DNA from 2 places in the Geobacillus sp. 47C-IIb genome. Region 1 is predicted to be linked to the other one. Evidence: riboswitches for the same ligand, from Rfam matches in the RefSeq annotation. Region 1 holds a riboswitch; the other holds the start of a gene.

Region 1 (3,518 bases):
CTCGCGTGCCATTTTGTTCAACCGTGGTGGAGAAATTGTTCATATGGCGCAAAAAGAATTTACGCAATATTTCCCACAGCCCGGCTGGGTTGAGCATAATGCGAACGAAATTTGGGGCTCGGTGCTTGCGGTCATTGCCAGTGTCTTGTCTGAGGCGCAAGTGAAGCCGGAACAAGTGGCGGCGATCGGCATTACGAACCAGCGGGAAACGACCGTTGTCTGGGAAAAAGAGAGCGGCAATCCGATTTACAACGCCATCGTTTGGCAATCGCGGCAAACGGCTGATATTTGCGACGAGTTGAAAGCGAAAGGGTATGATCCGCTGTTTCGCGAAAAAACGGGGCTGCTCATTGACGCTTATTTTTCGGGAACGAAAGTGAAATGGATTTTAGATCATGTCGACGGAGCGCGTGAACGGGCGGAGCGCGGCGAGCTGCTGTTTGGCACGATCGACACGTGGCTTATTTGGAAGCTGTCCGGCGGCCGCGCTCATGTGACTGATTACTCGAATGCGTCGCGTACATTGATGTTTAACATTCATACGCTTGAATGGGACGATGAGTTGCTTGCAATTTTAAACGTGCCAAAGGCGATGCTCCCTGAGGTGCGGCCGTCCTCGGAAGTATATGCGAAAACCGTTCCGCATCATTTCTTCGGCGTGGAAGTGCCGATCGCTGGGGCGGCGGGTGACCAGCAGGCAGCCTTGTTCGGACAGGCGTGCTTTGCCGAAGGGATGGCGAAGAATACATACGGCACCGGCTGCTTTATGCTCATGAACACCGGAGAAAAAGCGGTGCAGTCAAAACACGGGCTGTTGACAACAATTGCTTGGGGCATCGATGGCAAAGTCGAATATGCGCTTGAAGGCAGCATCTTCGTCGCCGGTTCGGCCATTCAATGGCTGCGCGACGGCTTGCGGATGATCAAAACGGCGGCTGACAGCGAAACGTACGCCGAAAAAGTCGAGTCAACGGACGGGGTGTACGTTGTCCCGGCGTTCGTCGGTCTCGGCACGCCGTATTGGGACAGCGAGGTGCGTGGAGCGGTGTTTGGCCTCACACGTGGCACGACGAAAGAACATTTCATCCGTGCGACATTGGAATCGCTCGCCTACCAGACAAAGGACGTGCTCGCCGCTATGGAAGCGGATGCCGGCTTGCCGCTGACGACATTGCGCGTCGACGGAGGAGCGGTGAAAAACAACTTGCTCATGCAGTTTCAAAGCGATTTGCTCGCTGTGCCGGTCGAGCGGCCGATGATTAGCGAGACGACCGCGCTTGGAGCGGCGTACTTAGCTGGGCTGGCGGTCGGCTATTGGGGCAGTCGTGAAGATATTGCTGCCCAGTGGCAGCTTGAGCGCCGCTTTGAGCCGCAGATGACTGACGATAAGCGAACGGCACTCTATGAAGGCTGGAAAAAAGCAGTGCGGGCGGCGATGATGTTTAAATAACGGGAAGAAAACGGATACCCTTGGCTGAGGGTGTCCGTTTTTTGGTGGTTCAAAACAGGAGCAAAGCTGATGGTAGCGAAGGGCAGGGATGTCAGCGCACGCCCTGACAAGCCTTTACTTGTTCGCAACCCGTCTGGAAAAGAGAAAGACAACCGCTATCTTATTTTATAAAACTATGTGCTAAATATTCAACAACCATAAAAAAGCAACAGCTGGCAAAAACCAAAACAACCTATCATCTCGCTTGCGTTGCAACATCAAGCAGCCAGCGCCTCAAAGTAACTAAAATAGGCAGAAGAAACAAAAAGTTTGCACTTTTGTTTCCCCATGGTAATATAAGAGTAAATTGCATATGTCTTATCAAGAGTGGGCGAGAGAACGGGCTTGATGACCCCACAGCAACCTGCCGCTGGCAAGGTGCTAAAACCCGCAAAGCGAGTTCGCTTTGGATGATAAGAACGGTTCCACCCCTTTTCGCATCATTCCGAGGCGAAAGGGGTTTTTTGATGGATGGGAGGTGAGGAAGAAACAATGGCGGAACGATTTTCGATCCGCGCTTGCATGGCGGCACATTTGCCGGCTGCGGCGTTTGCGGTTCACGTTATGCGTTGCGTGCGGGCGGAACTCATTCAGTTTGATTCACAGGCGGTCGTGCATGTCGACCGTGAGGACGGGTATGTCCATTTGTATGGGGAAGCACAAGGAACGATATTTTCTATCCTGCTAACGAACGCTGAGGTGGATGAATGGAAAGCGGAAGGTCCGTATGCCCTTGACCGCTATATATGGATGGAGCTAGGAAAAAAAGAAATTTTGCCTACGCGAATGACACCGTATTTGCGAGCAGTGTTTTCCATTGAGTCCTAAAAAGGAAGAACAACGAATGACCGCAAAAAAATGGGCATATGCCATCATCCAAGTATCGCAGCACCAAAAGCATGTTATCAAAACGCCGTCGGTTTCGAACGGTTAAGCGGGATCATACATACAAACGAGACGCCGAAATGAACGTTTTTACAACTTGACGAGTCGGTTATCGGCGAGCTGATTGAAAGGATACAACACGAATTTGCCCGCTGAAGGGAAATGACATCACTTCGCATAAGGCAAGGCATTGAGCAAAAGAAAGAGAGGCTCGTGTCGGTTGGCGGTTCCATTTGTCCGAGGAAGAGATGACGAGCCGAAAGAAAGCAAGAAGCCTCATCGTCTGGGCCACCTGTTACCATCGATCTTTGGGCGTTAGGTCATGGCTAACGCCCCTTCCGTTTTCTTGCCTCGACCGCATGCCGATCGATGGCATGAGTTTATCAGCTTTGTTTGATACAGGGGGGAGTTGGGGCTGAATCAGGAACGATTCCCGGTGAGGGGTCAACTCCTTGTTTGCAACGCGCGTTCGGGTTATTAAACGAAGGGCGGTGTGGACGGAAAGGGACGTTGATGTAAAAAGAGCTCTTTGGGGGTCGTGGTCTTTTCGATCCGATGATATACTAGAAAAAGAGGGGAGGAGATTTAGTGGAAGAAACGATCGTTCACGCCATTCAAGATGACTATCCGGATGAATTTGCTTGGTGCTATGGCTGTGGCCGACTGAATGAACATGGCCACCATTTCCGCACTGGATGGCAGGGAGACAAGACGGTAACCGTATACACTCCGCGCCCAGAACATACGGCCATCCCTGGATTTGTGTACGGTGGACTGATCGCCTCGCTGATCGACTGCCACGGCACCGGCTCAGCAGCGCTTGCGTTGCACCGGAAAAATGGCCATGAGCCGGGCAGTGGGGAAGCGCCGCCGCGCTTTGTCACCGCTTCACTGCATGTCGATTTTCTCAAACCGACGCCGCACGGTGTGCCGCTTGTGGCCATCGGCACGGTGACGGAAATTCATCCGAAAAAATGGCAAGTCGACGCCGAAGTGTTTGCGAACGGCGAATTGTGTGCCCGCGGACAAGTCGTAGCTGTCGTCATGCCAAAAACATTTGTCCGTCCTTAACAGACAGCGAAAAGCGCCGGAGAGCCGCTGTTTTTTGACAGCGCTTTCTTCGGCGCTTTGCAGCTGGAGTTCG
Region 2 (3,518 bases), 400 kb from region 1:
AATGTTCCGGTAGTTTTGTAATATCCCAATGCTCATACAAAACACCTTGGCTGTTTAAAAAAGCGCGGACATTGTCTTCCCCTTCAATCACTTGGCCCGTTTTTTTCACTTTAATCACTGCCATCGTCAAATCCCCCTTTAAAAATATATCGGTTAGTCAACTAGCGGCACAGCGGCCCGTTGTAATAATAGCCGCTTCACCTGCCAGCTGAACAAAAACTCCCACGCTTCCAAATGTTTTTTCGCTTCAAACGCATCACGACCCCAAACGGTAATACCGTGGTTTTGGATCAAAACAGCCCCCGTATCACCGTCGATATGCTTGGCAAATTCATTAGCCAAAGTCGGGATGTCGGCGTAATTGTCAATGATCGGAATGCGCACTTCCGCATTTTCTTCCCAGATGCCAAACGCCTTAATAATTTCTTGACCCGAAAAGACTACTTCCCTGTTTTGAGCGTACACGTCGGAAATGATGTTATTGTCGACCGTATGAACGTGCAAGACGCAGCCGGCATTCGTCCGCCGATAAACCTCGACGTGCAAAAGCGTCTCCGCCGACGGCTTCAAATGCGTGTCTTCCACCGGTTTTCCATCGGCGTCGATGAGCAGAAAATCTTCGCTTGTCTGCTTCCGTTTATCTTTGCCGCTTGCGGTGACAAGGAACGTCAACGGGGCATCGGTCACTTTGAGCGACAAATTGCCGCTTGTCGCAAAAAACCAATCACGGGCGGCGAGCTCAGCTTTCACTTCCGCAAGTTCATTCCATTTTTTCAACATAATGCTCATGCGATCACCTCCAGCCGCTGCAAATGATCCACCACATCAAAAAATGTCGTAAACGGTGCATGCGGCAAATCGAGCTCTTGACATTTCTTAAGCAAGAAATCGCGCGCCAGCACGTAATCCGCTTGCTTCGCCACTGCCAAGTCGGTAATCGAATCACCAATGACGACATGATACCCGTCCGGACGGGCGAGCTTTCGAAGAAGTGACGGCTTGCAACAGCCGCAGCCGTTTTGGCACTTACCGTCGCACGCGTGTGGCCATGTGATGCGAATCATCTCGCTGCTGAAATCGGAGCCATTGCAAAAAATGCGTTCTTTGTCGATCAGTCCGTCTAGCATTGGATAGACAAAAAAGTCGATGCCGCCACTCACAATATAGAGCGGAATGCCTTTCTCTTTCGTAAATGCGACAAACTCTCGAAAGCCTTCGCGCAGGCGAGCGGTGCTAAGCAAAAAGTCAACGATCTCGTCTTTCAACGCCGACGGAAGGAGGGAAAACATCTTTCCGACCCCTTCTTGAACCGAGAGGCGCTCAGCGAGAATGTCGTCTTTCAGCGCTTCCCACTCCGGTGGAGCAAACTGCTTCATAATCGCAATGATGTTGTCATTTTCTGTAATCGTTCCGTCAAAATCACAAAAGAGAACAAGCTGTTTTTTCATGCTTCCACCTCAATCGCGCCCCAGCGGTCGATCGCTTTTTGCAACGCCTCGTTTTCTTTCGCTGCTTCGCGGAGCAGACGGCCGGCAAGAGCCGCATCAATGGCAGCACGAAACGCCTGCCCACCGCCGATCGCCCCGTCCGGATGGCCGTGAATGCCGCCGCCAGCGTTGACAATGCAGTCAAGACCGAAATCGCGGACTAGAAGCGGCACGAGCCCCGGATGAATGCCGGCCGACGGTACCGGAAACGCGCGCGCAAACGGCTCTTGTTCATCGGTGAGCGCCCGAGCAATGCCAAGCGCCTGTTCACGCTCAAGCGCGACGCTGCCATATGGCGATGGGAACAAGACAAAATCAGCTCCCGCAAGCCGCAAAAACTTTCCGAGCAGCAGCGACGGGGCGACCCCGTAAAACTCAGACGGCGTCATGGCACCGCTAAACGCCGGGTGAGCCATGATCGGCACGTTGATATTCTCGTCCTCGCGCAACCCTTGCAAAACATCAAGCCCATAGGTGAACACGTTAAACAAGAGCACATCAGCGCCAAGCTCGGCTGCCCGTTTCGCTTTCTCTTTCAGTTCAAACGTTTTGCCGGTCAAGTTGACGGCGTACAGCGTCCGTTTGCCTGTTTGTTCATACACTTCTTGGAGCGCCGCCTTGCCCGCGGTGATCCGCTTTTCAAACGGCAACAACTCATTGTCAAATAAAATTTCGTCATCTTTCACTAAGTCGACGCCGCCAAGTGCCTGTTTCTTTAATTCGGACGTCAAATACGCCAAATCGCGGCCGATGATACCTTTAAAAATGCTCATCAATAGCGGGCGGTCATATACCCCGACTTTTTCACGAATACCGGCAATGCCAAAACGCGGTCCCGGAAAATGCCGTTTCCATTCGTCCGAAAGCTCAAGATCAAGCAACCTCACTTCACCATCAAGCGACAGTTTGCCAAACGTCGTTGCCAAGAGCGCTGGTAAATCAGCACTAAAGTTGACCGTCGGGTAAGCAATTTTGACGATCGCCCGCTTCAGTCGCTTGCCGAAATACTCGTTCGCCGGACCGCTTTCCCCAAGTTCTTTAATCCCGACGACTTCTCCCTTATGTTTGCGAAGCTGCTCTTGCTCTAATGCCGGCAAATCCGTCCATGTGCCGACCGTCAAGCCGAGCGCAATCCCTTCTGCTTTTTTGCGAATGTCTTTCTCGTCATGCAGCAAATACGTGGCAATCACTGTGCTCATCATTCATCCCTCTTTCCTAAAGAAAAAAGCCTCTTCACTAAGAAGAGGCATCATTCTTCCATGGCACTCTTCTTATCTCTCAGCGTTTCCGCTGCAAGAATTAGCACCGTGCTTGATATGCCAAGCCGGTTGCCGGGCTTCATCGGGCTCGTCCCTCCGCCTACTCTTGATAAGAATCATTGCGTATTTATGAACTTGTCAAACAATTTTGTCGAGTATGGCAAATGTACTTTGAATTATGACAGCCTCTGCCGCTGTTGTCAATCATTTTTTTCAAAACAGCCCGAGACGCCCGATCCGTTCAGCTGCTTCGACAAGACGCGCCTCATCTGTCAACAGACCAACGCGCACATAGCCTTCGCCGTGCTTGCCAAAACCGATGCCCGGAGCGACCGCCACGTGTACGCGTTCAAGCAGTATGTCGGCAAACTCAGCGGACGATAATCCTTTCGGTACGGGAAGCCAAGCGAAAAACGATCCAGACGGTGCCGGCGCCTCCCAACCGATGCGGTGCAAAGCAGAAATGAACGTATTGCGGCGCGCTTCATACAATGCGACGAGCTCCGTGACGCAATCTTGCGGACCGAGAAGCGCCGCGGCAGCCGCCTCTTGAACAGCGCCGAACAAACTGACATACAAATGATCTTGCAACAACTCAATCGCCCGGATGATCTGTTCATTGCCAACGGCAAACGCGACACGCCAACCGGCCATATTGTACGTTTTGGAAAACGTGTAAATTTCAACACCGACCTCTTTCGCCCCATCAACTTCGAGAAAGCTGACCGGCTTTTTGCCATCAAAACCGATCGCCCCGTAGGCGAAATCATGC

The links. A riboswitch is a leader RNA that binds a small molecule or an ion and turns the genes downstream of it on or off. The one in region 1 is predicted to bind S-adenosylmethionine.
Region 2: linked by a shared signal. The riboswitch ahead of mtnW (2,3-diketo-5-methylthiopentyl-1-phosphate enolase) and the one ahead of IC804_RS16630 (hypothetical protein) in region 1 are both predicted to bind S-adenosylmethionine.

Annotation. Positions count from the first base shown of each region.
Region 1 is NZ_CP061473.1:3,285,862-3,289,379, forward strand. It holds gene glpK (glycerol kinase GlpK) at 1-1,450, shown strand, start outside; SAM riboswitch class I at 1,805-1,909, shown strand; gene IC804_RS16630 (hypothetical protein) at 1,982-2,317, shown strand; gene IC804_RS16635 (PaaI family thioesterase) at 2,963-3,445, shown strand.
Region 2 is NZ_CP061473.1:2,890,645-2,894,162, reverse strand. It holds gene IC804_RS14640 (1,2-dihydroxy-3-keto-5-methylthiopentene dioxygenase) at 1-124, opposite strand, end outside; gene IC804_RS14635 (methylthioribulose 1-phosphate dehydratase) at 154-789, opposite strand; gene mtnX (2-hydroxy-3-keto-5-methylthiopentenyl-1-phosphate phosphatase) at 786-1,448, opposite strand; gene mtnW (2,3-diketo-5-methylthiopentyl-1-phosphate enolase) at 1,445-2,686, opposite strand; SAM riboswitch class I at 2,756-2,862, opposite strand; gene IC804_RS14620 (pyridoxal phosphate-dependent aminotransferase) at 2,960-3,518, opposite strand, start outside.